Regions from separate parts of the Streptomyces sp. NPDC046197 genome, predicted to be linked through region 3. Evidence: riboswitches for the same ligand, from Rfam matches in the RefSeq annotation. Region 3 holds a riboswitch; each other region holds the start of a gene.
The links. Region 3 has a riboswitch for ZMP and ZTP ahead of AB0A61_RS32100 (phosphoribosylaminoimidazolecarboxamide formyltransferase). Riboswitches for the same ligand answer to the same signal wherever they lie in the genome.
Positions count from the first base shown of each region.

Region 1 (9,966 bases), on a different contig from region 3:
AGACGATGCCGCAGTTCGTGTACCTGATCCCGGTCGTCGCGCTCTTCGGCGTCGGCCGCGCCCCCGCCGTCGTCGCGGCCATCGTGTACGCCCTTCCCGCGGTCGTCCGCATCACCGCGCAGGGCCTGCGCCAGGTCGACCCGGCGGCCATGGAGTCGGCGCGCTCGCTCGGCGCGACCAGCGGCCAGCAGCTCCGCCAGGTCCAGCTGCCGCTGGCCCGCCCGGCGCTGCTGCTGGCGGTCAACCAGGGCGTGGTCCTCGTCCTCGCCGTCGTCATCATCGGCGGCCTGGTCGGTGGCGGCGCGCTCGGCTACAACGTCGTCTTCGGTCTCGCCCAGGGCGACCTGGCGACCGGCCTGGTCGCCGGGCTCGCGATCGTCTGCCTGGGCCTGATGCTGGACCGGGTGACCCAGCCCACCGAGCGACGCGCGCGGAAGGGAGCGTGAGATGACCATGAACCGCAGGACGGCGCTGATCGCCGCCACGGCGGCCGGCCTCTCGCTGCTCACCGGCTGCGGCGCCGCCGACATGACCAAGCAGGCCTCGCCCTTCGCCAACGCACAGGGCTCCAAGACCGTGACCCTGTCCGTGCAGTCCTGGGTCGGCGCCCAGTCCAACGTGGCCGTCGCCCAGTACCTCCTGGAACACAAGCTCGGCTACCGCGTCGACACGGTGCAGGTCGACGAGGTGCCGGCCTGGGACGCGCTGAGTCAGGGCCGGGTCGACGCGATCCTGGAGGACTGGGGCCACCCCGACCAGGAGAAGCGGTACGTCGAGGACAAGAAGACGATCGCGCGCGGCGGCGACCTCGGGGTGACCGGGCACATCGGCTGGTTCGTCCCGACGTACCTGGCCCAGCAGCACCCCGACATCACCGACTGGCGCAACCTCAACAAGTACGCCTCGCTCTTCCGCACCGCGGAGAGCGGCGGCAAGGGCCAGCTGATGGACGGCTCCCCGTCCTACGTCACCAACGACAAGGCGCTGGTGACGAACCTGAAGCTGGACTACCAGGTCGTCTTCGCCGGCTCCGAGGCGGCGCAGATCACGCAGATGCGGCAGTTCGCCAAGGCGCACAAACCCTTCCTGACGTACTGGTACTCGCCGCAGTGGCTGTTCAAGAAGGTCCCCATGACGGAGGTGAAGCTGCCGCCGTACAAGGACGGCTGCGACGCGGACGCGGCCAAGGTCGCCTGTGCCTACCCGCACACCCCGCTGCAGAAGTACCTCAACGCCGGCTTCGCCCGGCACGGCGGCAAGGCGGCGGCCTTCCTGAAGAAGTTCAAGTGGACGACCGAGGACCAGAACGAGGTCTCCCTGTCGATCGCCGACCAGAAGCTCACCCCGGCCGAGGCGGCGAAGAAGTGGGTGGACAGCCACGAGTCCACCTGGAGGACGTGGCTGTCCTGACGCCCTGACCTGATCCGCCGGACAAGGGCTGGAAACCAGTGCCCCGGCAGGCAGCGTTCGCCACGTCGCGGCGCCCGGCGCTCCCCCAAGCTCTTCGAGCAGGGGGGACCCCCACTCGCCGCACCGGCCGAAAGCCCAAGTACGTCCAGTACGAGGACTTCCGGCCGGCACGCCGAGAGCACGCTCCCCCGAGCTCTCGGCTTCGCCCGAGCAGGGGGGACCCCCATGACGTCACTCCTTGACGGGCGAACGTTGCCTTCCGGGGCACTGGCCCAGCTCCGCCGCGAGCCTGTGCAGGGCCTGGACCGTGCGCCGCTGCAGTCCCGGTCCGAACGTGACGCGGGTGGCCCCGAGTTCGCCGAGTTCGGCGGGCGAGGGGCCCTCGCCGTCCAGGCGCGCGAAGACGTTCACCGGCCCCTGGATCCCGGACCGCAGCAGCGGCAGTACGTTCGCCGGGGCGCCGATGGGATACACGCAGTCGGCGCCCGCGGCGACGTACAACGCGGCTCGCTCGATGGCCCGTTCGGGATCGGCGACACCTCTGATGAAGGTGTCGATGCGGGCGTTGAGGAACAGCCGGCCGGCCGCGGCCCGGCGGACCTCGGCCAGCCAGTCGGCGTGCCGGTGCGGGTCCTTGAGAACACCCCCGTTGGAGTCCTCGAGGTTGCACCCCACCACGCCGGCCTCCAGCAGCCGTTCCACCAGCTCCCCGGGCGCCAGCCCGTACCCGCCCTCGACGTCCGCCGACACCGGCACGCCCACCGCCCGGACGATCCGTGCCACGGCCGCGAACATCTCGCCGGCCGGCGTCGCCCCGTCCTCGTACCCGAGACAGGCGGCGACCCCCGCACTGGGCGTGGCCAGCGCCGGGAACCCGGCCTCGACGAACACACGGGCGCTCGCCGCGTCCCAGGGGCCGGGCAGGACCAAGGGGTCCCCGGGCGTACGGCTGCGGTGCAGCGCACGGAACTCCTCGACCTTGCTCACGCCGGGAACCTCCGGTCCGTACGCGTCACCGCGGTCCTCACCTGTACTGGCCCGGCTGGTAGTGGCCCGGCACCGCGCGGGTCGTCACCCCGAACCGGTTCCACGCGTTGATCACCACGATCGCGGCGATGAGCTGAGCCAGCTCGGCCTCGTCGAAGTGCTTGGCCGCCTTCTCGTACACCTCGTCCGGCACGAAGCCGTCCGTCAGGACTGTGACCGTCTCGGTCAGTTCGAGAGCCGCGAGCTCCTTCTCGGTGTAGAAGTGCCGCGACTCCCCCCACGCGCTCAGCTGCACGATCCGCTCGACGCTCTCACCCGCCGCGAGCGCGTCCTTGGTGTGCATGTCGAGGCAGAACGCGCAGCGGTTGAGCTGCGAGGCGCGGATCTTCACCAGCTCCCGCAGCCGCGCGTCCAGCCCCTGCCCGGCGGCCGCCTCCAGCCGCACCATCGCCTTGTAGACCTCGGGGGCGTGCTGCGCCCAGGCGAGCCTGGGGGCCTGCTCGGGTGCGAATTCGCTTGTCATGGTGTCGTCGTTCCTGGTCATGATTCGACCCTAGGGGCGAGGCAGCCCAGGAGTATGGTCCATTTCCATGGCGAGAACATGGGCCACTTTCGGCGTCGACCTGCACCTGGAACCGACCGGTCCGGGGGTGCGCCGCGGACTGACCGACGCCCTGCGCGAAGCGGTCCGCACCGGCCGCCTGACTCCCGGCACCCGGCTGCCCTCCTCCCGCTCCCTCGCCGCCGACCTGGGCATCGCCCGCAACACGGTCGCCGACGCCTACGCCGACCTGGTCGCCGAGGGCTGGCTCACCGCCCGTCAGGGCTCGGGCACCCGGGTGGCCCCGGGGGCGCCTCCCACGCCCTGCGGGCGGCGGGGGAGGGCGGTGCCCGGGGCTCCGGGCCGGTCGGCGCAGCCCCGGCGCGAGCCCGGCCGCCCCGCGTACGACCTGACGCCGGGCACCCCGGACCTCGCCTCCTTCCCGCGTACGGAGTGGCTCAGGGCGGCCCGTCGCGCCCTCGCGTCGGCACCCAACGAGGCCCTCGGCTACGGAGACCCGTGCGGCCGCGTCGAACTGCGCACCGCGCTCGCCGGCTACGTCTCCCGGGCGCGCGGCGTGCGCGCGGACGCCGACCGCATCGTGGTGTGCTCCGGTTTCGCCCAGGGACTGAAGCTGCTGGGCGAGGTCCTCGCCCGGCGCGGACTGGACTCGCTGGCTGTGGAGGCCTACGGCCTGGACGTGCACCGGACGATCGCGGAGCAGGCCGGCCTGGGCACGGTCCCGCTGCCGTTCGACGACTTCGGCACCCGACCCGACGTGCCCGCCGGGGTGTCTGCGGTGCTGCTGAACCCCGCGCACCAGTTCCCCATGGGCGGGGTGCTGCGCCCGCGCCGCCGCGCCGCCGTGGTCGAGTGGGCCCGCCGCACCGGGGGGCTGGTCCTGGAGGACGACTACGACGGCGAGTTCCGCTACGACCGCCAGCCCGTGGGTGCGCTGCAGGACCTCGATCCGGAGCATGTGATCCACCTGGGCACCGTCAGCAAGTCCCTCGCCCCCGGGCTGCGCCTGGGCTGGATGGTGCTGCCCGGCTCCCTGCTCCCGGACGTGGTCGCCGCCCGGCGCGCCGGCGGCTGGTCCGGCGGCGTCCTGGACCAGCTGACCCTCGCGGAGTTCATCACTTCGGGCGCCTACGACCGGCACATCCGCGCCGCCCGCCTGCGGTACCGGCGCCGCCGCGACGCCCTCGTCCGGGCTCTGGCGGAGCGAGCGCCCCGGATCCGGGTCACCGGCATCGCCGCCGGACTGCACGCCGTCCTTGAGCTGCCGCCGGGCACCGAGTCGTCGGTGGTACGGGCGGCAGCCTGGCAGGGACTCGCCGTCCACGGCCTCTCCCGCTTCCGCCACCCGCGGGCCACCACCGAACCGCTGGACGCCCTCGTCGTCGGCTACGGCACCCCACCGGACCACGCCTGGGCGGGTGCGCTGGACGCGCTGTGCCGGGTGCTGCCGTGAGGCGCCGCCGTCACGCCTCCTCGACCGGGGCCTCCCCGAAGCGGGCCAGTGCCAGTGCCCCGGCCACCGCCACCGCGAAGCCCACCACCGCGAGCCAGGTCAGGCCCTCCCGCGTGCGGTCGCCGAGCCACACCACGCCCACGGCCGCGGGCCCGATGGTCTCCCCGATCACCATGCCCGCGGTGGCCGTGGTCACCGCGCCGCGCTGCAGGGCCATGGTCAGCAGCACGAAGGCGCCGACACTGCCGAGGACCAGGGCGTACGTCGCCGGGTTGGTGAGCAGGACCGACGGGGTGAGCGAGTCGATCAGGCGCACCGCGACCTCGACCACGCCGAACCCGAATCCGGCCCCCAGCCCGAGCAGCAGTCCCTGCCCGCGGCCCGCGAGCCGGCTGCTCAGCGCGCCCAGCACCAGGACCGCGACCGAGGTGACGAGCATCGCCCACTTCAGCACCGGCGACCCCTCCCGGCTGCCCTCCGCCCCCGAGGCCAGCCCCAGCATCGCCATCCCGGCGCAGACCACGCCGACCGCGCTCCACTCCACCCCGCTCAGGCGTGCCCGAAGCAACCGGGCGGCGGCCACCGCCGTCACCGCGAGGCTCGACGCGAGGGCCGCGCCGACCACGTAGATCGGAAGCGACCGCAGCGCAATGATCTGCAGCAGGAACCCGAGGCCGTCCAGCGCCAGCCCCGCCAGGTACCGCCACTGACGCACCGCGCGCAGGAACAGCGCCGCGTCCGAGCCGCCGCCCGTGCCGGCGGCTCGCGCGGCGACCGCCTGGAGCACCGTCGCCGTACCGAAACAAACCGCCGCACCAAGCGCACACACCATTCCAAACAGCACGAAGCGACTGTAGGGGAGCGCTAGATCCGCGGCCCGACCGGGTACCGGTTCTCACCTGTCTCTAGTCTTTCTGCCGGCAACCGGCGAAGGACCGGTCGACCGAGGGCACGTCCAACGGGGAGAACGGGAGACGGGACATGCGGGACATGGGGGACGCACACCGGCGGCTTCGCTCGGGCACGGTCGTACTCGGCGGCATGGGGCTGCTCGCAGCCGCACTCACCGCCTGCTCCTCCGAACCGGACCAGCGCTGCGTCGACCGCGACAGCTACACCGCGGCCAGGGGTTACCGGATCGTCTCCGACAAGAACTGCAGGTCCGCCAAGACCGCCGTCGACGGCACCTGGTACTACGGCGGCAGGAAGAACGGCGGCTGGATCAGTGGCGGTTCCTTCACCACGCCCCGCAAGGGCTCGGGCGGCTCCGGCGGTTCGAGCGGTGGCCACGGCAGCGGCGTCCACCGCGGTGGCTTCGGCGGTGGCAAGGGCAGCTCCGGCGGCTGACGAGGGCCCAAGGCGGCACAGGCGGCACAGGCAGGACGGGCACAGGCGGCACAGGCAGGACGGCACAGGCGGCAGAGACGGCAGAGACGGCAGACATGGAACGGCGAACGATCGAACCCCGGCCGGGCTGGCAGCAGACCGTGGAGGCACAGGGGCTCATCTACCCCCTCACCCGCCACCCCGACGGCTCCCTCCTTCCCTACTGGGACGAGAGCGCCCACTACGTCTTCGGCCTCCCCGAGGTGGAGGCGCTGGAGGAGGCCGTCGGGGAACTCCACCGCATGTGCCTCGCGGCGGCGGACCACATCGTCACCGCCGACCGCTTCGCCGACCTCGGCATCACCGACCCGCGCCTGGCCGAGGCGGTTTCCGAGGCATGGCACCGGCGGGCCGACCTCCCTTCCCTCTACGGCCGTTTCGACCTGCGCTACGACGGCACCGGCCCGGCGAAACTGCTCGAGTACAACGCCGACACCCCCACCTCCCTCGTCGAGGCCGCCTCGCCCCAGTGGTTCTGGATGGAGGAGCGCTTCCCCGGCGCCGACCAGTGGAACTCCCTCCACGAACGCCTCGTCGCCGCCTGGAAGAAGCAGGCCCCGCTGCTGCCGCCCGGCCCGCTCCACTTCGCGCACTCCAGCGCCGACGAACTCGGCGAGGACCTCATGACGGTGGCCTACCTGAAGGAGACCGCCGAGCAGGCAGGGCTCGACACCGACTGGATCTCGATGGAGGAGATCGGCTGGGACACGTTGTCCGGGCGGTTCGTGGACAACGACCTCCGGTTCATCCGCAGCATCTTCAAGCTCTACCCGTGGGAATGGCTCACCACCGACCGCTTCGCCGGCCACGTCCTCGACACCCTCGACAACGGCGGCGGGACCGGCAGCACCCTGTGGATCGAACCCGCCTGGAAGATGCTCCTCAGCAACAAGGCGCTCCTGGCCATCCTGTGGGAGCTGTATCCCGGGCACCCGAACCTGCTGCCCGCCCACCTGGACGGCCCGCGCGGGCTGGCGGCGACGACCGGGTACGTCGCCAAACCGCTGCTGGGCAGGGAGGGAGCCGGCGTGACCGTCCACGGGCCCGGCACCGACCCCGTGGTCCGCGACGAGCCCTGCTGCTACCAGGCCCTGGCCCCCCTGCCCGCCTTCGACGGCAACCACGTCGTCCTCGGCGCCTGGGTCGTCGACGGCGAGGCCGCGGGCCTGGGCATCCGTGAGTCCGCGGGCCTGGTCACGGACGAGTACGCCCGCTTCCTGCCGCACGTGATCCTCTGAAGGCGAACCCCCGGCTCGGAGCGGGCCCGATCCGCCGCACAGGCCCTACCCGCCCAGCACCCCGCGCAGCTGGTCCAGGCCCCAGTCCAGGTCCTCCTTGCTGATCACCAGGGGCGGGGCGATCCGGATCGTCGAGCCGTGGGTGTCCTTCACCAGGACGCCCCGGTCCATCAGCTTCTCGGAGATCTCCCGGGCCGTGCCGAGCGCCGGGTCGACGTCGACGCCCGCCCACAGGCCGCGCCCGCGAACCGCCGTCACCCGCCCGGTGCCGGCCAGCAGCCCCAGCTCCCGGTGCAGGTGCTCACCGAGCTCCGCGGCCCGCGCCTGGAACTCGCCCGACCGCAGCATCGCCATCACCTCCAGCGCCACCGCGCACGCCAGCGGGCTCCCGCCGAACGTCGACCCGTGCTCGCCCGGCCGGAACACCCCGAGCACGTCGCGCGACGACACCACCGCGGACACCGGCACGATCCCGCCCCCGAGCGCCTTCCCCAGCACGTACACATCCGGTACGACACCCTCGTGCTCGCAGGCGAAGGTCCGGCCCGTGCGGCCCAGCCCCGACTGGATCTCGTCGGCCACGAACAGCACGTTCCGCTCCCGCGTCAGCTCCCGCACCGCCGCCAGATAGCCGGCCGGTGGAACCAGGACCCCCGCCTCCCCCTGGATCGGCTCGAGCAGCACGGCGACCGTGTTCTCCGTGACCGCCGACCGCATCGCCGTCATGTCCCCGTAGGGCACGATCTCGAACCCCGGCGTGTACGGCCCGAAGTCCGACCGCGCCTCCGGGTCGGTGGAGAAGCTGATGATCGTCGTCGTCCGCCCGTGGAAGTTGTTGCCCGCCACCACGATCTTCGCCATTTCGCCGGGCACGCCCTTGACCCGGTAGCCCCACTTCCGGGCCGTCTTCACGGCCGTCTCGACCGCCTCCGCACCCGTGTTCATCGGCAGCACCGTCTGCATCCCGCACAGCTCGGCCAGCTGCCCGCAGAACGCGCCGAACAGGTCGTGGTGGAACGCCCGCGAGGTCAGCGTCACCCGCTCCATCTGCGCCTTGGCCGCCTCGACCAGCCGCCGGTTGCCGTGCCCGAAGTTCAGCGCCGAGTAGCCGGCCAGCAGATCGAGATACCGGCGGCCCTCCACGTCGGTCATCCAGGCCCCGTCAGCGGTGGCGATCACCACCGGCAGCGGGTGGTAGGTGTGCGCGCTGTGGGCGTCGGCGGCGGCGATGAGGTCTTCCGTAGTGGTCACGGCAGCTCCCGGGGATGAGGGTCACCCCCTTCCTATCCTCGCTCGCATGCCGGACGCGGCAGACTCCCCGTCCGGCACGCCCGGTAGGCTGATCAACGGGCCGTGACTGGCGCGCTTGGGATGGGACCGACCATCGGGGAGCGGCCCGGAGACAAGCGATTGTGAGCCGTGCGCCTGGGCCAACCGTGAACGCTGTACACACGCCGTCCGGAGGTCCCCATGCCAGAGCAGCCCCTCTCCACCGAGTCCACCGCCTTCCGCGCCGCCCTCGACGTGATCCGCGCCGTGGAGCCGCGGGTCGCCGACGCCATCGGCCAGGAGGTCACCGACCAGCGCGAGATGCTCAAGCTGATCGCCTCCGAGAACTACGCCTCCCCGGCCACCCTCCTGGCGATGGGGAACTGGTTCAGCGACAAGTACGCCGAGGGCACCGTCGGCCGCCGCTTCTACGCCGGCTGCCGCAACGTCGACACCGTGGAGTCGCTCGCCGCCGAGCACGCCAAGGAGCTCTTCGGCGCCGCCCACGCCTATGTCCAGCCGCACTCCGGCATCGACGCCAACCTCGTCGCCTTCTGGGCCGTCCTCGCCCAGCGGGTCGAGGCCCCGGCCCTGGAGAAGGCCGGTGTCCGCCAGGTCAACGACCTCTCCGAGGCCGACTGGGCCGAGCTGCGCCGAGCCTTCGGCAACCAGCGCATGCTCGGCATGTCCCTGGACGCCGGTGGCCATCTCACCCACGGCTTCCGCCCGAACATCTCCGGCAAGATGTTCGACCAGCGCTCCTACGGCACCGACCCGGCCACCGGTCTGATCGACTACGCGGCCCTGCGCGCCTCCGCCCGCGAGTTCAAGCCGCTGATCATCGTCGCCGGGTACTCCGCCTACCCCCGTCTGGTGAACTTCCGGATCATGCGCGAGATCGCCGACGAGGTCGGCGCCACGCTCATGGTCGACATGGCCCACTTCGCGGGCCTGGTCGCGGGCAAGGTCCTCACCGGCGACTTCGACCCGGTCCCGCACGCCCAGATCGTCACCACCACCACCCACAAGTCGCTGCGCGGCCCGCGCGGCGGCATGGTCCTGTGCGACGACTCCCTCAGGGACCAGGTCGACCGCGGCTGCCCGATGGTCCTCGGCGGTCCGCTCCCGCACGTCATGGCGGCCAAGGCCGTCGCCCTCGCCGAGGCCCGGCAGCCCTCCTTCCAGGACTACGCCCAGCGCATCGTCGACAACTCCAGGGCCCTCGCGGAAGGCCTGATGCGCCGGGGCGCCACCCTGGTCACCGGCGGCACGGACAACCATCTGAACCTGATCGACGTGGCCTCGTCCTACGGCCTCACCGGCCGCCAGGCGGAAGCGGCGCTGCTGGACTCCGGCATCGTCACCAACCGCAACGCGATCCCGGCCGACCCCAACGGCGCCTGGTACACCTCCGGCATCCGCATCGGCACCCCGGCGCTGACCACGCGCGGCCTCGGCACCGCCGAGATGGACGAGGTGGCGGGCCTGATCGACCGGGTCCTGACCACCACACAGCCGGGCACGACCAAGTCGGGTGCCCCGTCCAAGGCCGCCCACGTCCTGGACGAGAAGACCGCGGAGGAGATCGCCCAGCGGGCGACGGACCTGGTGGCGGGCTTCCCGCTGTACCCGGAGATCGACCTGGGCTGAGCCGGCCCGCA
Region 1 covers NZ_JBEYZY010000002.1:393,080-403,045, forward strand. The annotation lists gene AB0A61_RS04500 (ABC transporter permease subunit) at 1-446, shown strand, start outside; gene AB0A61_RS04505 (ABC transporter substrate-binding protein) at 454-1,410, shown strand; gene AB0A61_RS04510 (isocitrate lyase/phosphoenolpyruvate mutase family protein) at 1,642-2,397, opposite strand; gene AB0A61_RS04515 (carboxymuconolactone decarboxylase family protein) at 2,435-2,941, opposite strand; gene AB0A61_RS04520 (PLP-dependent aminotransferase family protein) at 2,988-4,412, shown strand; gene AB0A61_RS04525 (hypothetical protein) at 4,423-5,244, opposite strand; gene AB0A61_RS04530 (hypothetical protein) at 5,403-5,759, shown strand; gene AB0A61_RS04535 (glutathionylspermidine synthase family protein) at 5,855-7,036, shown strand; gene rocD (ornithine--oxo-acid transaminase) at 7,082-8,287, opposite strand; ZMP/ZTP riboswitch at 8,380-8,474, shown strand; gene AB0A61_RS04545 (glycine hydroxymethyltransferase) at 8,507-9,955, shown strand.
Region 1: linked by a shared signal. The riboswitch ahead of AB0A61_RS04545 (glycine hydroxymethyltransferase) and the one ahead of AB0A61_RS32100 (phosphoribosylaminoimidazolecarboxamide formyltransferase) in region 3 are both predicted to bind ZMP and ZTP.

Region 2 (9,966 bases), on a different contig from region 3:
GGTGACGCCCTCGCCGACCGACTCCACCACGCCGGAGGCCTCGTGGCCGAGCAGGAAGGGGAAGTCGTCGGTGATGCCGCCCTGCTTGTAGTGCAGATCGGTGTGGCAGACGCCGCAGGCCTGGACGCGCACGACGGCCTCGCCCGGGCCCGGGTCCGGCACGACGATCGTCTCGACCCGCACGGGTTCGTTCTTTCCGGGCGCGATCACGCCGCGAACTTCCTGCGCCATGGTGGTGGCCCCTTCCATCGGCCGTTGTCCGTCCCCTCGACCCTACGCGTCAATGATCGGTGACGGCACGCATCCGGGCAGGTCACTTGCCACTCCGGTCGGGCCCGGGCGGCGCGGCTTCCGCCGTACGGGTGAGCACGCGCGGTGGCGCGGGCCGGTCCTCGCCATGCAGCCCGGCGACGGCGAGGGCACCCGTCAGGGCGCCGTGCCCCCGGACCCGGGCTCGGGCACGGGCTCGGGCACGGGCTCGGGCTGGGGCTCGGGCTCGGGGCCGCGTCCGGGGCACGAGCTCGGGGCCGGGGCCGGGGCCGGGGCCGAGGCCGGGCTCGGGCTCGGGCTCGGAGCCGGGCTGGGGCTCGGGGCCGGGCTGGGACTCGGGCTCGGAGCCGGGCTGGGGCTCGGAGCCGGGCTGGGACTCGGGGCCGGGCTGGGACTCGGGCTCGGAGCCGAGCTGGGGCTCGGGGCCGGGGTCGGGGCCCGGGGCCCGGGGCCGGGCTCGGGCTGGGGCTCGGGCTCGGAGCCGAGCTGGGGCTCGGGGCCGGGGCCGGGGCCCGGGGCCCGGGGCCGGGCTCGGGCTGGGGCTCGGGCTCGGGCTCGGAGCCGGGCTGGGGCTCGGGGCCGGGTCCGGAGCCGGGCTCGGCTCGGCACGCGGCCGGGTCTCGCCCGCCGGCGCCGGAAGGACCGGGTGAAGACCGACCTACGACGTCATGCCCGTGCCGTGTGGCAGCCAGGTGGTGATCGAGTGCGGCGTTCCGGTGCGAAGGGCGTCGCACCCGGATGCGGGCCCTCGCCGCCCGCCGCTGATCACCCCGGCTTCCACCGAGGAGAACGGACATACCAGACACCACGACCGTCTGCACATCGGCGACGCCACCGAGGTACCGCCCGTGCCGCCGCTGCGCACGCTTCCTGACGGGTCCTCGGCGCCGCCCGCAGCGCCTGAAACCACTGGCGCCGCCACCCGGTGGGCGACGTAGCCTGATTGCTCCGACCCACTCCGGACAGGGAGCGTTGTGAGCGGCGCAGACAGCGAGACGAGCGATCCGCCCGCCTGGCGGCTGCTCCTGGACTACGTACGGCCCCACCGCTGGGCCCTGTTGGCGGGGGCGCTGCTCTCGCTGGTCACCGGGGCCACCGGGTTGCTGCTGCCGCTGGTGGCGCGGGGACTGGTCGACGACCTCGCGCACGACCGCGCCGTCACGGGTGCGCTGGTGGCGATGTCGGCCCTGGTCGTCGCCAACGCGGCGATCGGTGCGCTGGGTTCGTACGTGTTGCGCCGCACCGCCGAGTCGGTGGTGCTCGGCGCCCGGCGCGCCCTGTCGTCGTATCTGCTGCGGCTGCGCATACCGGCGGTCGACCGCAGCGAGCCGGGCGACCTGATGGCCCGGATCACCTCGGACACCACGCTGTTGCGGGAGGTCACCACGGAGTCGCTGGTCGGACTCGGTACCGGCGGGCTCACGCTGGTCGCGACGGTGGTGATGATGGGCCTGGTCGACGTGGTGCTGCTGGGGGTCACCCTGGCGGTGATCCTGCTCGCGGGCACGGTGCTCGGGGTGATCGTGCCGCGCATCAACCGGGCGAGCCGGCAGGCGCAGAACGCGGTGGGCGTCATGGGCGCCTCGCTGGAGCGGGTGCTGGGCGCCCTGCGCACCGTGAAGGCGTCCGGCGCCGAGCACCGCGAGGAGCACACGCTGCACGCGGCGGCCGAGGAGTCGTGGCGGCAGAGCGTGCGCGCCGCCAAGTGGTCGGCGGCGGCGGGCAACACGGCCGGTCTGGCGATGCAGATCGCGTTCATCACGGTGCTCGCGGTGGGCGGGGCGCGGGTGGCGACCGGAGCCATCGGCGTGGGCACCCTGGTGGCGTTCCTGCTGTACGTGTTCTATCTGATGTCGCCGATCCAGCAGGTGGTCGGCGCCGTCACGCAGTACCAGACGGGCGCCGCGGCGCTGGCGCGCATCCAGGAGGCGCTGCGGCTGCCCGCCGAACCCCCGTGCCGGCCCGCGCCGTTGCCCTCCCCCGGCGCCCGGCCGGCCGCGCTCGCCTTCGTGGACGTCCGCTTCCGTTACGCCGTCGACCTGCCGTACGTCCACCACGGTGTGACCTTCTCGGTGCCCGCCCAGGGCATGACGGCGTTCGTCGGACCGTCCGGGGCGGGCAAGACCACGGTCTTCTCGCTGATCGAACGGTTCTACGAGCCCGAGTCCGGAGCGATCACCCTCGACGGCCGGAGCCTGGCCGACTGGGACCTGCCCCAACTGCGCTCCGCCATCGGTTACGTGGAGCAGGACGCGCCGGTCCTGTCGGGCTCGCTGCGGGACAACCTGCTGCTGGGCAACCCGGATGCGGACGAGGGCGCCCTGGAACGGTTGCTGAAGACGACGCGCCTGGACGGTCTGGTGGCGCGGCTGCCGAGCGGCCTGGACACGCTCGTCGGGCACCGGGGGACCAAGCTGTCGGGCGGGGAGCGCCAGCGGGTCGCGATCGCCCGCGCCCTGCTGCGCCGCCCGCGGCTGCTGCTCCTGGACGAGGCGACCTCGCAGCTGGACGCGGTGAACGAGGCGGCGCTGCGCGACACCGTGGCCGACGTGGCCCGTGCGACGACCGTCCTCGTGGTGGCGCACCGGCTGTCGACGGTGACCATGGCCGACCGGATCGTGGTCATGGACGCGGGCCGCGTCCGCGCGGTGGGCACTCACCGCGACCTGGTGGCCGCCGACCCGCTGTACGCGGAGCTGGCCGCGACACAGTTCCTGGCGACGGCGGACTGACGCCCGGGCTGCGCTTGCCGAGCCCGCCGGGGCGGAGGAGCCTCGAAGGTGAGGCTGTCGCGGCCCGTTCCTCCCCGGGCCCGCGGCCCTCGTAGGAGGTCACCATGGCTACCCCGGCAAGCCCCGCCTTCAACACCGAAACGCTGCGCCGCGGCATCGAGGCAGACACGGCGTCCACGCTCCTGTCGCTGTACGCGGACGACGCGGAGATACGCATAGTGGACCGCAACACCCAGCCCAGTCACCCGAAGATCCTGCAGGGCCGGAACGAGATCCGCTCCCTGCTCGACGACGTCTACAGCCGCGACATGAGGCACAAGCTGGAGACCTGCGTCGTACAGGGCGACCACGCCGCGTACGTCGAGTCCTGCGAATACCCCGACGGCGTCCGTGTCCTCGCCGAGTCCATGATCTCGTTGCGCAACGGCAAGATCACCGACCAGATTCTGATCCAGGCATGGGACGAGTAGGCAGGAAGGCGGCAAGGTTCCAGGTCAGTTCCCGGCTGACCTGGTCCTTCTCCGCCCGGGCGGGCCTGGGACGATCGCGCTCCGCACTGCTCGGGCGGCCGGGGCCGGCCACCGCGGCACGCCGGCTGGCGTCCGCCGTTGTGCTGCGGGCGATGCTGCGGGCGGCGCGGCCCCGTCCGCGCGCTCTGACGCCACGCGTTCTGACGCCGAGTACTCGGACGCCACGTGCTCTGACGCCGCGCGCGCTGAGACCGCGCCATGGCCGGCATCGCTGAACCGGATCCGCCCGTACGTCCCTGAAGACCGGCGCCCCTGAAGACCGGCGCCCCAGAAGAAGACCGGCGCCCCAGAAGACCGGCCAACCACCCGACTCTGCCTGCGCGTTGACCATGACCGGGCCCTGCGGTCAGGACCTGCGACGGCCCCGCGACCCCGAACGTGCGTCCTGATCGGGGCGCCTGCTCGGTTAAGGTGGGCCGGGGTCGTGACTGGCGCTGAGGTGGAGCACCACCGGGGAGCGGCCCACGCAGAGTCGAATGCCGCGCGCCTGGGCGATCCCGTCAACCGCTCAGGGAGTGGATCATGTCCCAGGCCCGGCTCATGGACGGCATCGCGCTCGCCCGCCGCATCGTCGAGGAGACCGCCGAGAAGGCGGCCGCCCTCACCGAGCGCACGGGAACGGCGCCCTGCCTCGCGACGGTGCTGGTGGGCGAGGACCCCGCCTCCGTCACCTACGTCCGGATGAAGCAGAACCGCTGCCGCCGGGCCGGCATCGCCTCGCGCCATGTGGCACTGCCGGCCGCGACCACCACGCGGGAGCTGGTCGGCACGCTCACGTCCCTGTCGGCCGACCCCGGCGTGCACGGCATCCTGCTGCAGCATCCCGTCGGCGAGCACATCGACGAGCGGGCCGCGTTCGAGGCGATCGCGCCCGAGAAGGACGTCGACGGCGTCACCTTCGCCTCGTTCGCCACGATGAGTTTCGGTCTGCCGGGCTTCGTGTCCTGCACCCCCGGAGGCATCCTGCGGCTGCTCGACGCGTACGAGGTGGACCCGGCCGGGAAGCGGGCCGTCGTCGTGGGCCGCAGCGCCATCCTCGGCAAGCCGGTCGGCATGCTGCTCCTTGCCCGCGACGCCACGGTGACGTACTGCCACTCCCGCACCCACGACCTGTCGGCCGCCGTCCGCGAGGCGGACATCGTCGTCGCCGCCGTGGGGCGGCCGCGGCTCGTCCGCGGCCAGGACATCAAGCCCGGCGCCGTCGTGATCGACGCCGGGTACAACCCGGGCACCATCGGCGACGTCGACTTCGACTCCGCCGCGGAGCGGGCCTCGCTCATCACCCCGGTGCCGGGCGGCGTCGGTCCGATGACGATCGCCACGCTGCTGGAGCAGACCGTCACCGCGGCCGCCCGGCAGCTCGGGGTGTGATCAGCGCATCCAGGCGCTGTACTGCATGACGTCCCCGGCCTGGACGCCGTACTCGGGCCCGGCGGTGGTGAAGGTCGTCTCCAGTCCCAGTACTGCCCCGGTGGCCGGGTCCATGATCAGCATCCGGCGAATGCCGGGGGCGTCGAGGACGTAGGCCTGACCGCGGCGGCCGAGCCGGTCGGTGACCCGGCCGACCGGTCGCAGGTGCCCGCCGTCGGCCAGCAGCCCGGCGAGGGCGGCGGACTCGCGCGGCCCGAGCGTCCAGTGGTCGAGCAACTCCGCCGTGGCGTCGAGCAGTTCGGTGGTGGTCGGGGAAGTGCTGTGCGCCACCTCGGCGAGATAGGCGCGCAGGTGTGCTGGGTCGTGCGGCGGCGACGACTCGGGCGGGGCGTCGCTCCAACTCGGCGGGTAGGTCCGGTCGCTGAGGACATGGCCGTCGGCGACCCGGCGCGCCGCGCCGCCCTCGTCGGTGAGGACCGGGCGGCCCGGGTGGCGCGGGTCGGTCGCGACCACGAGTTCGGTGCGGCTGCCGTCGGCCCGCCATCGCACGACGCGCTCCTCGGGCAGGGTGACCGGCGGCCTGTCGTCCTCCATGCCGAGGCTCCACGACTGCACGTGGGTGCCCTTGCGCAGGCCCGGCGCGCCGTCGGCGGCGGCCGCCCGGGCGCGCTCGGCGAGCCGGTCCAGGGGTACGGGGGTGGAGCCGGCCTGCACCACCAGGGGGCGGGGGGCGGCGACGGCTGGCGCGGTGCTCGGGCCGGAGAGCAGCAGTGCCGACACTGTGGCGGCGACGACGGCCGTGGCCGCCAGCCCCCAGACGGCCTTCCGGAGGGGACGGCGGCTCGGGGTTTCCTCGCGCAGCAGCCGGTTGAGGTGCCGCTCGGCACGGTGGTCGAGGGGGCCGTCGCCGAAGTGGGGGCCGTCCGCGGGTACGGGGTTGGCGCGGCGCAGCAGTTCGAGTTCGTCAGTCATGGCCGTGGTCCTTGGTGGAGGTGACGAGCGGGGGGCGCATGCGGTCGATCTCCGCTCTCAGCCGGCGGCGGGCGCGGTGCAGCCGCATGGCCGCCGCCCGGCGGCCGCAGCCGAGCACGACGGCGACCTCGTCGACGTCGAGTTCCTCCCACGCGGTCAGGCGCAGTACCTCCTGGTCGGCCGGGGAGAGCCGGAGGAGCGCCTCGTGCACCCAGGCGCCCGGCAGCTCCGCGTCCGGGCCGGCCACCGTGTGCCGGCCGTGTGCGGTCTGCTCGTGGCCCAGCCGGTCGACCAGCCGGCGGCGCCGTCCGTAGCCGCGTACCGCGTTCGCCAGGCAGTTGCGCGCCACGCCGTACAGCCACGGCAGCGGGGACGGCGGCAGGTCGGCCCGGCGCCGCCACGCCACGGTGAACACCTCCGCCACCACTTCCTCCACCTCGCTCGCCCGGCCGTCCAGTCGCCGCGCGACATAGCGGCTGACCGCCCAGTAGCACGCGCGATAGGCAGCGGCGAAGTCCTCGTCGTTGCTCATGTCCCGTTCGTGTCCGGCACCCGTAGGAACGTCACACCCGTCGCTGTGACGCTCGTCGCCCCCGTTCGAGTCGACGCCCGGATCCGGCCCGGGCGGACCCCTGGCCCGGACGGGCCCCGGACACCCCCTGGACCGCTCAAGGACTCCAGCCCGGTGGGCGCAGGATGCCCAGGAGCTGGCGGACGAGTTCGTCGACGACGTCGTCCAGGGACGCGTCCACCCACCCGGCGCTCCAGTCGTGGAGCAGGCCGTTGACGCTGCCGAGGAAGGCGGTGGCGGCGATGCGGTAGTCGCGCCGGGCCGCCTCCCCGCGGACGGCGGCGGCCCGCACCTCGGCGCAGATGAGGTCGACCCAGCGCGACCGGCGGGCCAGGCGCTGCTCCTCCAGGCGTGGACTGACCCCGATGATCTCGACGAAGGTGATGCGGATCCGGCGCGGGTCGGCGGTGACACTGGCGGCGTAGGCGCGGAAGAGCGTGGCGACCCGCTGCGCGAGGGGCAGGAGGTCCCCGGCCTCGGCGAGCGCGTCCAGGACCGCCTGCTCGGCCCAGTCGTTGACCTGGAGGTGGAGGGCGGCCAGCACGTCCTCCAGGGTGCGGAACTCCTCGTAGAACTGACGCGTCGACAGCCCCGCGGCCTCGCTGAGCGCCGCGACCGTCGTGGAGCGGAAGCCGGGCGTGTCGCCGAACAACTGGAGCGCGGCCCGCAGGAAACGGCACCGCCGCTCGGCCTGCCGTTGCGCGGCGGACTTGCCCCCGTAGCGGCCGGTCGGCGCTCTCAGCCTGCCCGTCACGGTCCCCTCCCTCGTCCACCCACGGACAATTTTGTCGTGTACGCGGTCTTGTGGAGAAGGCGACCGTTCCTTACTTTTCAGTAAGTTCACTCTGAACGAGCACGTGCATGAATCCCTCGGGCACCAGGCTGTGCGTGGCGGGCACCATGGACGACTACGCCACCGTCGTCGACCGCGCGACCCTGCATGAGGGGCCGCTCGTCCCCGCGTCCAAGCCCTCCTGGGCCACCGCCAGCGGTGACGGCAAGGACTGCGTCGTCTCCGAGAGCGGCGCCGGCCAGGTCACCGCCACCGACTTCGCCACCGGGCAGAAGACCGTGTCCGTGCCGGTGGGCGACCACCCGCAGCGGGTACGCCTGGGCCATGTGCAGGCCGACTGGACCGGACCTTCCGCGGGCCGGGCACCGGGCAACCAGCACAAGGTCCAGCCACGACCTTGACCGCCCTCTCCACCGCCCACCCGGCGCGTCCCGTTCAGCAGGTATTCCTTCCGTTCAGCGGGTTGTGATCGGTGCGGGACCGCTCGGGCACCATGCGCCGCGGCCCGGTCCGCGGTGATCCGAACGACACCCCCTGGCCGTGCAGGCCCTGCCCGAGGGCCTCCCGCACGGTGGCCCCGACCGCCTTGAAGAAGGCGTACGGCATCGAGCACGTCGACGCTGCCGATCTCGTCGATCAGCCCGGCGGAGTGCAGCAGCCGCTCGGTCGGACCGGGGTGGACATGGACGCAGTGTGCATCGGCGCTCCCCGCTGGGTGACGGCCGGATCACGGGCAGTGCAGCAGAGCCGGACCGGCACAGGCGATGGATTAACGCTCAACAAAAGCCCGCCGTAGCGCTCGCCGCCCCCAGGACCCGGACCTAGAGTGACGTACATCACGTGGTTGCTGATTCGTGGTTGCTGATTTCCCCACTCACGCCCGCACGGTTTCTGGAGGGCACATGACCCACATCTCGGTCACGGTGGACGGCACGGCCTACGAGGACGAGGTGGAACCCCGCCTCCTGCTGGTCCACTATCTGCGCGACCGTCTCGGCCTGACCGGCACCCCGATCGGCTGCGACACCTCGAACTGCGGGGCCTGCACGGTCGAACTGGACGGCGAGAGCGTCAAGAGCTGCGCGGTGCTGGCCGTGCAGGCGGACGGGGGCGAGGTGACCACCGTCCAGGGGCTGGCCCGGGACGGGCAGTGGACGACGCTGCAGCGAGCCTTCCACGAGCACCACGCGCTGCAGTGCGGATACTGCACCCCCGGAATGATCATGGCCGCCCGCGATCTGCTGCGCGAGAACCCCCACCCCGGCTCCGACGAGGTGCGCAAGGCCCTGGAGGGCAACCTCTGCCGCTGCACCGGCTACCAGAACATCGTCCGCGCGGTGCTCGCCGCCGCGGACGAGACGGATTCCGCGCAACGGAGCACGCCTGCGGAGGAGGTCACGGCATGACCGACCAGGCAGTCGAACGCGAGGTCGGCAGGGCCCGGCTGCGCAAGGAGGACGCCCGGCTGATCACCGGGCAGGCCAACTGGACCGACAACATCAGCGTCACCGGGCTGCTGCACCTCGCCGTCCTGCGCAGCCCCATGGCTCACGCACGCATCGAACGGGTCGACGTCTCCCCCGCCCTGGAGCGGCCCGGCGTGGTCGCCGCGTTCAGCGGCCGCGACCTCGCCGAGGACCTCGGCTCGCTGCCCTGTGGCTGGCCCGTCACCGAGGACATGGTGCTGCCGGACCATCCGCCGATCGCGGTCGACGAGGTGCGCCACGCCGGCGACCCGGTGGCGGTCGTGGTGGCCCGCGACCGGTACACGGCCGCCGACGCGCTGGAGGCGATCGAGGTCGACTATGAGCCCCTCCCCCCGGTCCTCGACCTCGAGGCCGCCCTCGCCGAGGACGCCCCGCTGGTCCACGCCGACAAGGGCACCAACCGCTGCTACGTCTGGCCGCTGAAGACCGGCGCGGACTACGAGACGGTGAAGCAGCGCGCGGAGGTCGTCGTCAAGCGGCGCTACCACCAGCAGCGGCTGATTCCCAACGCCATGGAGCCACGCGCGGTCGTGGTCACCCCGATCGCCGCCTCCGGCGAGTACACGGTGTACTCGGCGACGCAGATCCCGCACATCCTGCGGATCATGCTCTCGGTCGTCACCGGCGTGCCCGAGCACAAGTTGCGCGTGGTCGCCCCGGACGTGGGCGGCGGCTTCGGCTCCAAGCTCCAGGTGTACGGCGAGGAGGCGGTCGTGCTCGCGGTCGCCCGGCGGCTGGGACGGCCGGTGAAGTGGACCGAGTCCCGCTCCGAGGGTTACCTGGCCACCCACCACGGCCGCGGGATGATCCAGGACGTCGAGATCGCCGCGACCCGCGAGGGCAGGCTGCTCGGCCTCAAGGTCGAGCTGCTCGCCGACATGGGCGCCTACCTGATGCTCGTCACCCCGGGCATCCCGATCCTGGGCGCCTTCATGTATCCGGCGATCTACAAGATGGACGCCTACGACTTCACCTGCACCGGCGTGTTCACCACCCGGACCCCGACCGACGCCTACCGCGGCGCCGGACGCCCGGAGGCCACGTACGCCATCGAACGGGCCATGGACGAGCTGGCCGCCGAGGTCGGCCTGGACCCGGTCGAGGTACGACGGCGCAACTGGATCCGGCACGAGGAGTTCCCGTACACGACGGTCGCGGGCCTGACCTACGACAGCGGCAACTACGAGGCCGCCACGCAGAAGGCGCTGGCCCTGTTCGGCTACGACGAGCTGCGCGCCGA
Region 2 covers NZ_JBEYZY010000008.1:137,055-147,020, forward strand. The annotation lists gene AB0A61_RS13985 (S-(hydroxymethyl)mycothiol dehydrogenase) at 1-231, opposite strand, end outside; gene AB0A61_RS13990 (ABC transporter ATP-binding protein) at 1,245-3,002, shown strand; gene AB0A61_RS13995 (nuclear transport factor 2 family protein) at 3,107-3,472, shown strand; ZMP/ZTP riboswitch at 3,947-4,032, shown strand; gene AB0A61_RS14000 (bifunctional 5,10-methylenetetrahydrofolate dehydrogenase/5,10-methenyltetrahydrofolate cyclohydrolase) at 4,055-4,903, shown strand; gene AB0A61_RS14005 (CU044_5270 family protein) at 4,904-5,875, opposite strand; gene AB0A61_RS14010 (sigma-70 family RNA polymerase sigma factor) at 5,868-6,407, opposite strand; gene AB0A61_RS14015 (TetR/AcrR family transcriptional regulator) at 6,544-7,200, opposite strand; partial or broken gene AB0A61_RS14020 (hypothetical protein) at 7,308-7,640, shown strand; gene AB0A61_RS14025 (hypothetical protein) at 7,826-8,035, shown strand; gene AB0A61_RS14030 ((2Fe-2S)-binding protein) at 8,142-8,645, shown strand; gene AB0A61_RS14035 (molybdopterin cofactor-binding domain-containing protein) at 8,642-9,966, shown strand, end outside.
Region 2: linked by a shared signal. The riboswitch ahead of AB0A61_RS14000 (bifunctional 5,10-methylenetetrahydrofolate dehydrogenase/5,10-methenyltetrahydrofolate cyclohydrolase) and the one ahead of AB0A61_RS32100 (phosphoribosylaminoimidazolecarboxamide formyltransferase) in region 3 are both predicted to bind ZMP and ZTP.

Region 3 (9,966 bases):
CGGAGTTGTAGCGAGCGAGGCGTACTGGGTACTTTGCCAGGGCTTTGGTACCGCCGAGACAGCCGTCGACGAAGGACCGCCGTGCGTACAGGGCGGGCATCTCACCGGTCGCGGCGCGGACCCGCTCCATGAGTCGCTCACCTGCGGCACGGTCAGGTGGTGCCCGTCCTGGACGCACTGTTCCATGTCCAGTCGAAGGGCCGTCCGCCGCGGTTGTCGTGGTTCTGGTGATAGGTGTCCACGCCGTGCACGGGGTGGCCCCTGGGTCAGACGCCGTCGCGGGCGCAAGGCCGGCGCAGAACAGCCGGACAGTCAGAACGACTACAGCACCGGTGCGACGGGGCTTCGGCATGGTGGCGCCTCCAGAAGGCGGGTGGGCGGGCACCCGGGTAACGCGCGCCGGTGGGCGACGAGGTCACGGTGACCGTGCCGACGTACCGCGGCGGGGGCCGGACGTTCTTGTGACGGCCGGGCGGCGCCGCGGTCCGGCGCTGGTGCCGCTGCCGCTGCCGCTGCCGTCGAGGCGCTCGATGCCATCAGTGATCCACTGCATGTCCGTCACGGACGGGCCCCTGCTGTTGTCGTCGAAGCCGAAGCCGAGCAGCAGATAGCGGCCCTGGACCCGCGGCGAGGGGAACACCACCGCTTCCACGACGGCGCCGGGCCCCTTGTCCGTGCTGACCAGGAGTCGTCGCCGGCGAGGAACGTGACCGCCGCGGCGATCTCCCCGGCCTCCGCGAACCGGCCGACCGGGATGTGCACCAGGCGGCGCGCGGCCCGCTCAAGGTCCTTGGCGAACAGCTCCTGCTCTGGGGAACAGCGGACAGAGGCTCGGGGTCCCCACAGTCGTCCGCGGGGGCTCCGGCGTCGTCAGTGGTGGAACAGTCTGAGGCCGGTGCGGGTGAGCGTGATCTGGTGCTCGCGGCAGGCGTTTTCGACGTCGTCGGACCTGATGGATCCGCCCGGCTCGGCGATGTATTCGACGCCGTGGCGGTGGGCCTGGTCGACGTTGTCGCGGAACGGGAGTGCGCCATCGGAGACGAAGGCGACGCCGGTGAGGCGTTGCCGCCACTGCTCACGCTGATCGGGCGTCAGCGCGTCGGCTGGTGTGGACAGTACCTGCGTCAGGCGCCTGCTCTCGTTGGGGGTGAGGTCGCCCTCGATGAAGCGGATCTGCCAGTTGATGCGATCCTGGCGGCGGATGCCCGGCCGGAAGGTGAGGGCGCGCACGGCCGGGTGGCGTCGCAGCCACCAGTTGTCGACCTTGGCTCCGGCGAGACGGGTGCAGTCGACACGTGACTGCTGGCCGGCGCCGATTCCCAAGGTCATCCCGTCACGCAGGTAGCACACCGAATTGGACTGGGTGTAGCGCATGACCGCCAGCCCCAGCAGCAGGTCGTCCACTGCGGCCTTGGGCAGTGTGCCGACCACGGGGGCGTCGAGCAGGGCGGCGGAGAGCTGTACCTGATCGCGTTCCTGGACCAGGCGCAGGCCGAAGATTTCCCGCGCCTCGAACCGCGAAGGCGTGAACGTCTTGTCTGCCTCCAGGACCAGGAAGCGACCGTCCTTCTTTTTGCTGAGCCGCTCGACTGTGCCCGGCGCGTAGCCGGGCGCGATGATGCCGTCGCACACCACGCTGGTCAGCAGCTCGGCGAGCTCGATGTCGACCGGGTGGGAGACCGCGGCGAAGTCGCCATAGGAGGATTTCGGATCGGCATCCCGGGCGCGCAGGTAAGCGCTGGTTAGGGCGCCCAGGCTGTCGCCGGCGACGCCGTAGAGCCCCGCTGTGACCTCGTCGACGGGTCCGGACACGGCCACGCCGGCGGGCGAGACGTGCTTGAAGGAAGCCGCTGCCGGCCGACCGAGCGACTGGCTCGCTTCGTGCACGAGCTGCCACCCGTTGAGCGCGTCCATCAAGTTGATGAGGGATGGTTGTCCGTGCCGCACCCGGAGCGGCCACCGGCCGGGCGTCACTGGCGCGGCAGGTGCCACTGTCTGGTGCGGATTGGTTCCGTAGCGCAGTTCCATTGTCCTGGCCTCCTCAGCGGGACATCGCTGACGGAGGCGCCCAGGCGGTCGACGCTTGCGTCGGAACATGGCCGCTCCCTGGTGGTGATCCACCCTCGCCAGTTGCGGGCCGGGCCCAACTCTATCGGCAAGCAGTACGACGTGGCCGCTCAGACCGCAAAGACGCAGGGTCAACAAGGCCTTCTCGCGGCAGGTAGCCGCCGAGCGGGAGTTGGCGAGGGTGAACTGACTCAGCGGCCCGAAGTGGGTTTCGAGAAGGTTGGCCCACGAGGCGTAGGTCGGGGTGAAGCACAACTCGACCTTGTTCTTCTTCGCCCAGCAGCGGATGTCGGTGCCCTGTGGGCGGACAAGTGCGCGAAGGTGCCGGCGTTGGCTTCGAGATCGGCCGCCGTATCGGCGTGGGGGCTTCCGGCGAGCAGGGCTGCTTCGGATCACGGGGACGGCCGTCGTGCCGAAGCGCCCCGCACGGGGAAGGCACCGGTCAGTAGGGTGCCGGCGTTGAGGACGGCCTGGGACGCGGCTTCCTCGCCATGCTCCAGCCACCGCATCGGACCATGGTCAGTCGAAGAAGTGGCGGTTCTGACGCACGAAATCGGCAAAACCGACGGCTTCACGCCCCGTGAGGTCGGTGACGGTTGAAGTGACGGTCTCGGCACCACCATCGCGGTAAGCGCGGGCAACTCCTATCAGCGCGTTGACGTAGAACTCCGGCATCCCGCGGCTCAGCATTGCCGCGCGCGCTTCGTCGTCCGGCAGGCCCACGTACCGCACCGGCTTGCCAAGGACGTCGGAAAACTCTTCGGCGGCTTCAGCGTAGGTCAGTGCCTTGGGCCCGGTGAGTTCATAGACGCAGCCGTCGTGGCCATCGGTGGTGAGAACCCGCGCTGCGACACGGGCGATGTCGCCGATGTCGATGAAGCTTATGGGTGCCGTGATCAACGGGAGACTGAACTCCCCGGTCTCGCGGATGGACGGCTGGCGCAGGAAGTTTTGCAGATAGAAGTTGGGTCGCAGGATCGTCCAGGGCAAACCGGCCGCAACCAGCGACTGCTCGACGGGCTGATGCAGCCGGGCGATCGGTGAGAGTCCTTCGTCGGCCCGCCAGACCGACAGCTTCACCACGCGAACACCCACCGCACGGGCGGCTTCCAGCATGTTGAGTTCGTGCGTCGTCTGAGCGGGGCTCGTCGCGCCGAGAAGGAATACGGCGTCGACGCCATCGAGCGCAGGACCGATCGTGTCCGGCATGGCCAGATCGAGCGTCACGGCCCGACCGCCCGACTTGATCACCTGAGCCGTGGTGTGCGGATCACGGTAAGCCGCGCGCGCGGCCACGCCATCGGCATGAAGGAGAGTGAGGAGAGCCGTTCCGACGTTCCCACTCGCGCCAGTCACCAGAATCATCGTCACATCCTCCAGGCGATAGCAGTGACTTCCCAAGAATCAGAACACACTGGGATGGACGCGCGCAGGCCTGTAGTGATCTTCGAGCTGCGGCGTTCAGTGGACGTCCGCCCCAGCAGGTGTCTTTTTCGCTGCGGATGCAGGGCTTCGACGTGGTCGGCGGGTGTCGCGCGCGTTGCTGTGGAGGCCGGAGGCGATGTTCTTCACGCCGTTCATTCGCAGGGCGCCGACGGCAAAATGGCGCCAAGTCGCCAGGGAGCGCGGTGCGTTGCCGGTCTGCAGCTGGGAGGCGTCCTCGGCGAAGGTGATGTCGCGGACGTGGTGCAGGGCCTCGGTCTTCCAGTGGTCGCGGATGAGCTTCGCGAGCTGCGTGGACGTGGCCCTTGGCGGTCACAGCACGGGGAGTGCCTGCTGCGCTGCCGGTGGCACCTGCGGGCGGGGCACAGTCTCCGTCGTCTGCGCCACGGCCGTGGTCTGCGCCCTGGTGGCGGGCGCCACCGGGGGGCCGCCCCGAGCTGGTGGTCTGGCTGCTGCTCGTCCCGGCGGCCGGGCTGCTCGCCACCGTCGGTTTCGCGGTGCGCCGGCCGCCCGAGGCGCTGAGCGTGCCGCTCGCCGCGGTTGTGGGAACGCCTTCGACATCACCTTCGACAGCCGGCTCTCAGCGGTCCGGCAGTAACCGCAACCACCCTGGTTACACGTTCGTTTGACAGACCCGGCCTGCCCGGACTCGGGGGATCTGCAGTGGACCCTCGCACGCGGCACGGGAATCCGCGCTGGCGATCGCCGACGGGAAGCGGCCCGAGGAAACTCGCGTGGGGCAGACCGGTGCCCCTGAACGTGCCGCGGCCGCTGCGACGGACCAGGCTCCGTGCCATGCGGCTGTCCCGTGTACCCGTCAACGTCTCGCCGCAGGTGGCCCGGTCTGGATCTGCGACCGCCCTGACGGAAGTCCTCTTGCCAGCCACGGATCGGTCGATGATGACGGGCAGCAGGGGCATGGAGCCCAGCCCTCCGAGCGCTCCTGATGCGCCGTATGTGCTTCTTTCACGCCCTGCGTGCCCTCCAACTCACCCTGCCTGAAGGTGCCTTGCCCTTCATAACGGATGTGTCGCTGCGTAGTTGGCAAAGAAGCGCAGGTTATCGTGCTGACGAGCCGCCGATGTGCCGATCTTCGTGCCAGCTTGGAGCGGGGCACTGTTGCTTTGGTGTCGCCGATGTAATCACCCGAGCCTCCAAACTTCTGATCCTGCCAGTTCTTCACGGTCATAACGCCGTTCGTTGTAACTGAGCATCTCAATGAGGCCCCGGGCGGTGAGCCGTTGCTGGTTTTCTGTCATGCTGCGGGCATGAGGGATCGGCACTCCTCCAGGGTTAACCCATGTCAGCCAGCCGCGGCCGTCAACCTGAGCCCGGCAGCGGTTCGCGTTGTCTTGGTGCAGGCAGAACGGAACGTCGAGATTTCCGAGTTCGAATGCGCGTATGAGCGCTGATCCCACGTCGCTTCCCAGAGTTAGCGTGTGAGTGATAATTGCCTGAGCCTCTTCATAGATCCCAGAATCTGGAATTCTGGCCGGTTCGATCACCGTCTCTCGCTCGGCTACCGACGCTGCGAATTCTAGGGCGTGAACATTCTCCGTAATCGATGGGATTCTGCTGGCTTCCGCCACAGTCTTAACGATCAGTCGCTCGGTCCCGGAATGGGCAGCGAGCCTCGCGCTCGCCTCAAGCAGCCTGTATGCCCCCAGCCGACTGCGTGGATAAACACCCATGTAGGTGTACAGGACAGAATGCCAGTTAGCATCTCCGAGCCAGTAGTTCGCCAGTGCGCGCAGGGCAGAAATTGCCTCGATATCCTGCTGCGGATTAGTTTGCTGAGCGTAGCTGACGGAAATATCATGCAGTCCGTGTTCGCGGAAGAATAAGCCTTCCAAGATGCTCAGGGCGATCAGCAGGCTCGGCGGGCACAACTGCCCCAGCATGCATCCGCCGAAGCTCTCTAGATGCACCGGTTCACTGATTCTCGCGAGCATCTCACAGCATTCCGCCCATGCGGCCACGGCTTGCGACAGAGGGACGCGACTATAGGGCAGGCAGTAGGAGACAGGACCGCCTTCGGTGGCGTCGATGCCGGCCGTCATCAGTCCCGCAAACAACTCGCCAGGCAATGCCGATCCATGCCTTACCTGCACCGGAAAGTCGTCTCCCGCGATTCCGGCAAGCATCTGGCGAGTCACCGCCGCACCGTGCGCCACCAGCGGGAATCCATTGAGGTCCTCGCCCTTCTCCAGAGCGAGAAGTGCTGAGGCATGGTCGTTCACCCGAGTATAACTGTCAACAGTGATGGTACCTACAGTGGCTGCACTGACTTTGCTGACCGCCTTAAGTCCCGCACGCATCTGATCGACGGTGCCGAACCCCATTCGCGGCTGGACAACCAGTTTTCCTTCATTCGAAGCCTGCCGAATAAACCGGGTGAAGCGTCCGGGGCTGGGAGGAGTTGCCATCAGATACTCCGGGTTTTCGAGGAGGAAATTTGCTTCGGCGCCGACGACACCAGTCCGAGATAATCGAGGAATTGGTCAAATTCGGCGTCCGCTTCGAATACCGCATCGAAGCCATTCGCGACCAGTTCAGCTCCGAATCCGGCATGCCGGGAACCGTGAACGCCCAGCTTGCCGCCGATAACAACTTTCATAGGAGCAAGCTCCGGATTCTGGCGAATCTTCCTGATCAGTCGCAGGCCATCGATATGACCGTGCCCGTTTACCGTGCTAATGACCAAGGCGTCTGGCTGGACTCTGATGCATTCAGATATGATGAGCTCGTCCGGAGTGCACGCGCCCAGATTCACTACCTGCCCGCCATGTTCCTCGAGCAGCAGCTGAAGAAACACGAGGTTCCACATATGAGCATCCGATGACACGCTGGCCACAACGAATTTCCCTCCGTTTCTATGGGAAATAGAATTCACGGGCGGTTCATCTCGCTTCCTTGTGACGTGACAATTCGAGCTGACGCAGAAGCAGTCTATGTTCTGTGATCCGGTGCTCATCGGAGCAGCTGATTGTCTCACTTTATCGGACCGCGCTTGCTATCCTCTTGCAGCGGCCTTAGCTGATTCCTTGGGGTCTAGGAACCGACTACCACCTCAGCAAGATTGCCCCCAGACGACGCGAGCGCGAACTTGTCCGCCGGCTTGAACGACTCACCGGCAAGAAGGTCGATCTTCAACCCGTCTCAGCCGCCTGACCCTGCCTCCAACCCGCCGCAACACGCCACTCGTCACAACCCGGCGACCTCCCGATCGACGGGCGCCCGAACTTGACCGTCCCCGACTTCATTTTCGAGTCAGCCGGTTTCATGAACCGAGTCGGTGGAGACCTCCTCCGCACACCGAGCTCAGGAGGTCGGCACCGACAACTGTGTCGCGTCGGAGAAGGGAAGGAATCGATCGCGGCAGCCGTACTCACTGCGCGGTGACTTTCTCGCTGGTACCCAGCCCGGTGTTGGCATCGCCGCCGAGCGCGGACACCGCTGCGCAGGTGCAGAGCGCAATGGCCCGGTCATGGGGCGTCGCGTCGCGCTCAGCAACAGCAGTTCGTCGCGCTGCCGGGCGGCACGGGTCTGCTCGCCGATCAACCAGAGGGTGAGCGCACGGTAGATCCGGATCGGCACGCGCCGGCGGTAGGTCGGCACCTGCTGCCGATCCCCGCCGGGAAGGGAGTCAATGTGCTCAATCGCGGCGTCAAACTCAGCAAGCGTTTGCCCGAACCGGCCGCGTACGTACATGATCGCGCCGCTGGTGAACTGATGTGCCGTCTTCGCCAGCGGATCGCGGTGCGCCTCGGCGGCTCTGCGCAGTTTCTCCACGTGGGGGCGGCACTTGTCGTAGCGCCCGCTGACCGGTTGCATGTAACACCACGTCCCCTGCAATGACGCGGCGTTCCGCGCGTCCCGCGCCGAGGTTGGACACTCTCGCGGCAGGCTCGTCGCCTCCATATCGCCCCGCCACGCACCGTACCCAGCATGATGGTCAGGTGCCGGTACAGCGCCATCGCGGTTCGGTGTGCGCGGGAGAGTTGGGCCGGTGCGTGAGCAATCGCGGTCCACGGCGCATCACTGCTCGGCCTTGTCGTGGGCGTGCCGCCGGGTGGCCTGCTGCCCGCCCGCAGCGTATGTGCCGGCGCCTCCTGGTCGAACACCGCTTCGGCCTGCCACACGTGACAGGCGATCCGGTCGAAACAGTCGCAGCCCACGACCACTGGACGAGGCGGACGACCCGGAACTTGACGCCCAGGCGGCCCGCTACTGGTCCGTTGCACAGGCCGGTGAGGTCGAGATCTTGGTGGGCTGGCCGCTCTCGCACAACTGAGACACGGCGACTTCGACCGGCCACTGCGGACTCGATGGCCACGTCGGCACGGCAACGAAGTCGTTCGACTGGCCGCTCAAACGGATTGAGTACGGAGGCCCTAAAAGTTCGGGCTAACCGCACCCATCCGATCCGGCCCGTGTTGCTTGGCCGCTGCCAGAAACGCGTTGTTATCCTGTGCGGTCCCTATCGTCACGCGGACGCCCTCATCCGGGTAAGGCCGCACGTTGACCCCCGCCAACGCGCACGTGACGGCGAACGCCCGTGTACGACTGCCAAGCGGCAGCCAGATGAAGTTCGCCTCCGATGGCGGAACGTCGAATCCCATGGCGAGCATTGCGGCGCGGACACGGTCACGTTCGGCAACTGTCCGCTGGACGCGGCTGAGGAGCTCTGTTTCCGCCGCCAGCGACGCGATGGCGGCGGCCTGGGCAACGTCGCTGACGCTCAACGGCATGATCATACGCTGGATCCGGGAGATGAGGTGGGGATCCGCGAGCATGTAGCCGACCCGCAGGCCGGCGAGGCCGTAGGCCTTGGAGAAGGTCCGGGCGACGATCAGGTTCGGCCACGACCTGAGCAGGCGGACGCCCAGGCCGGGATCCCGCGCATACTCGCCATAGGCCTCGTCAAGCACCACTAGGCACGTCCGCGGGACCGAGTCAAGGAACCGCAGGAGGTCGTCCCCGCTTGCCGCCGTGCCGGTCGGGTTATTGGGGTTGCAGACCAGCACCAGACGCGTCCGCTCGTCGACCGCTGCGGCCAAAGCGTCGAGGTCGTGTTTGCCCGCAGCCAGCGGCACTCGCACAGAGCGGAACCCGGCGAGATCGGCGAGCACAGAATAGCCATCAAACGATGGCCACGAGTAGGCAACGGCGGCCCCCGGCTCGGTGGTCACTGCGAGCAGCGCCTGAATGAGCGTGATTGACCCGGCACCCACCGCGATACGATCCGGGGAGACGTCGAAATGCCGGGCGAGTTCGGCTAGCAGCGCTCCGCATGCCGCGTCCGGGTACCGGTTGACCTCGGCCGCGGCGCGGGTGATCGCGTTTACTACTGACTCGAGTGGCTGGAACGGATTTTCGTTGCGGGCAAGCAGATAGGCGCGGCCGTCCGCGGCGCGGGCTAGACCGCTGGGATAGTCAGGATGGAAGCTGTCCGCGACGCCGAGCAATCGGGCGAGTCCGGCATCCTCGCGGACTTCGGCATGGTCCACCGCCTGGGAACCGGTTTCTCCTGCGAGACTTGGGAGGCTGGCGGTCCGCTTCTCGATGAACTGAGCAATATCTGCCAGCGTCTTAAGACTGAACAGTTCATCGTCAGCGATTTTGATGCCAAGGCGCTGGCTGAGCGCCAAGGACAGTTCAAAGGTGGCGAGTGAGTCCAGACCCGCATCTTCGCGGCTTGCGTCCGGGGACACTTGGTCGGCGTCCAATTGCAGATCGTCAATCATGATCGTCTTCAGCAGTTCGTACATGGGTCCTCCGGTGTCCGATAGCTGGGCTGCTATGCGCTGCTCATAGAGATTGGCGGTGGCAGCCGCACATCCCACGCCGCGAAGTTGGCGCTGCCGGAACGCGCTCGCCGGCCAGGGACTGTCTGCTCGACGGGCCGGCCAAACAGGTCTCGCGGCCGCCGGACCCCGGCCGGCTTCCTTCGGACACCTCGTGCTCGTCCAGGACGGCGCGCAGCAGCCACGTAGTGACCGCGGTCACGGGGCGTCCGTCGGCACGGGATAGGCAGGCACCGAGCGGCGACTGATGCCCTCGAAGACACCCGTCACGTCCGTGCCGGCCGTCGGGACGTCTTCCAGCGGTCGGGTACCGGATTGGTCCGGTGTTCCCAGACAACGTTGTTGTCCCACCACTGTTCGACCTGCTGCAGTTCCGCCTCGGTGTCCCGCTCGGTGAGTCGGAAGACCATCTCTGCGATATGGGGTCCGAGTGCGGTGGTGCCGTCGTAAGGGCGTCCGACGTCGCCGCAGGATAGGTAACTCACCACCCCTGGTAACGAGCATGAGTCGGGCAGCGCGCGCAGGATTCCCCTGGCCGGTGGGAACCGGGCGAAGCCGAGCCGTTCTCCGCTCGGGCGAATATCGACCTGATCGCCGCGTCCGGCTTGGCCGAGCAGGCTTGCGCCGTGGAAATTGACGCCCAGCACGG
Region 3 covers NZ_JBEYZY010000031.1:64,698-74,663, reverse strand. The annotation lists gene AB0A61_RS32115 (GH25 family lysozyme) at 1-130, opposite strand, end outside; gene AB0A61_RS32110 (hypothetical protein) at 416-652, opposite strand; partial or broken gene AB0A61_RS32105 (short-chain dehydrogenase) at 685-807, opposite strand; gene AB0A61_RS32100 (phosphoribosylaminoimidazolecarboxamide formyltransferase) at 871-2,097, opposite strand; ZMP/ZTP riboswitch at 2,060-2,144, opposite strand; gene AB0A61_RS32095 (SDR family oxidoreductase) at 2,587-3,432, opposite strand; gene AB0A61_RS32090 (methylaspartate mutase) at 4,653-5,936, opposite strand; gene AB0A61_RS32085 (cobalamin-dependent protein) at 5,936-6,364, opposite strand; gene AB0A61_RS32080 (hypothetical protein) at 6,832-7,344, opposite strand; gene hisC (histidinol-phosphate transaminase) at 7,905-9,281, opposite strand; gene AB0A61_RS32070 (hypothetical protein) at 9,584-9,966, opposite strand, start outside.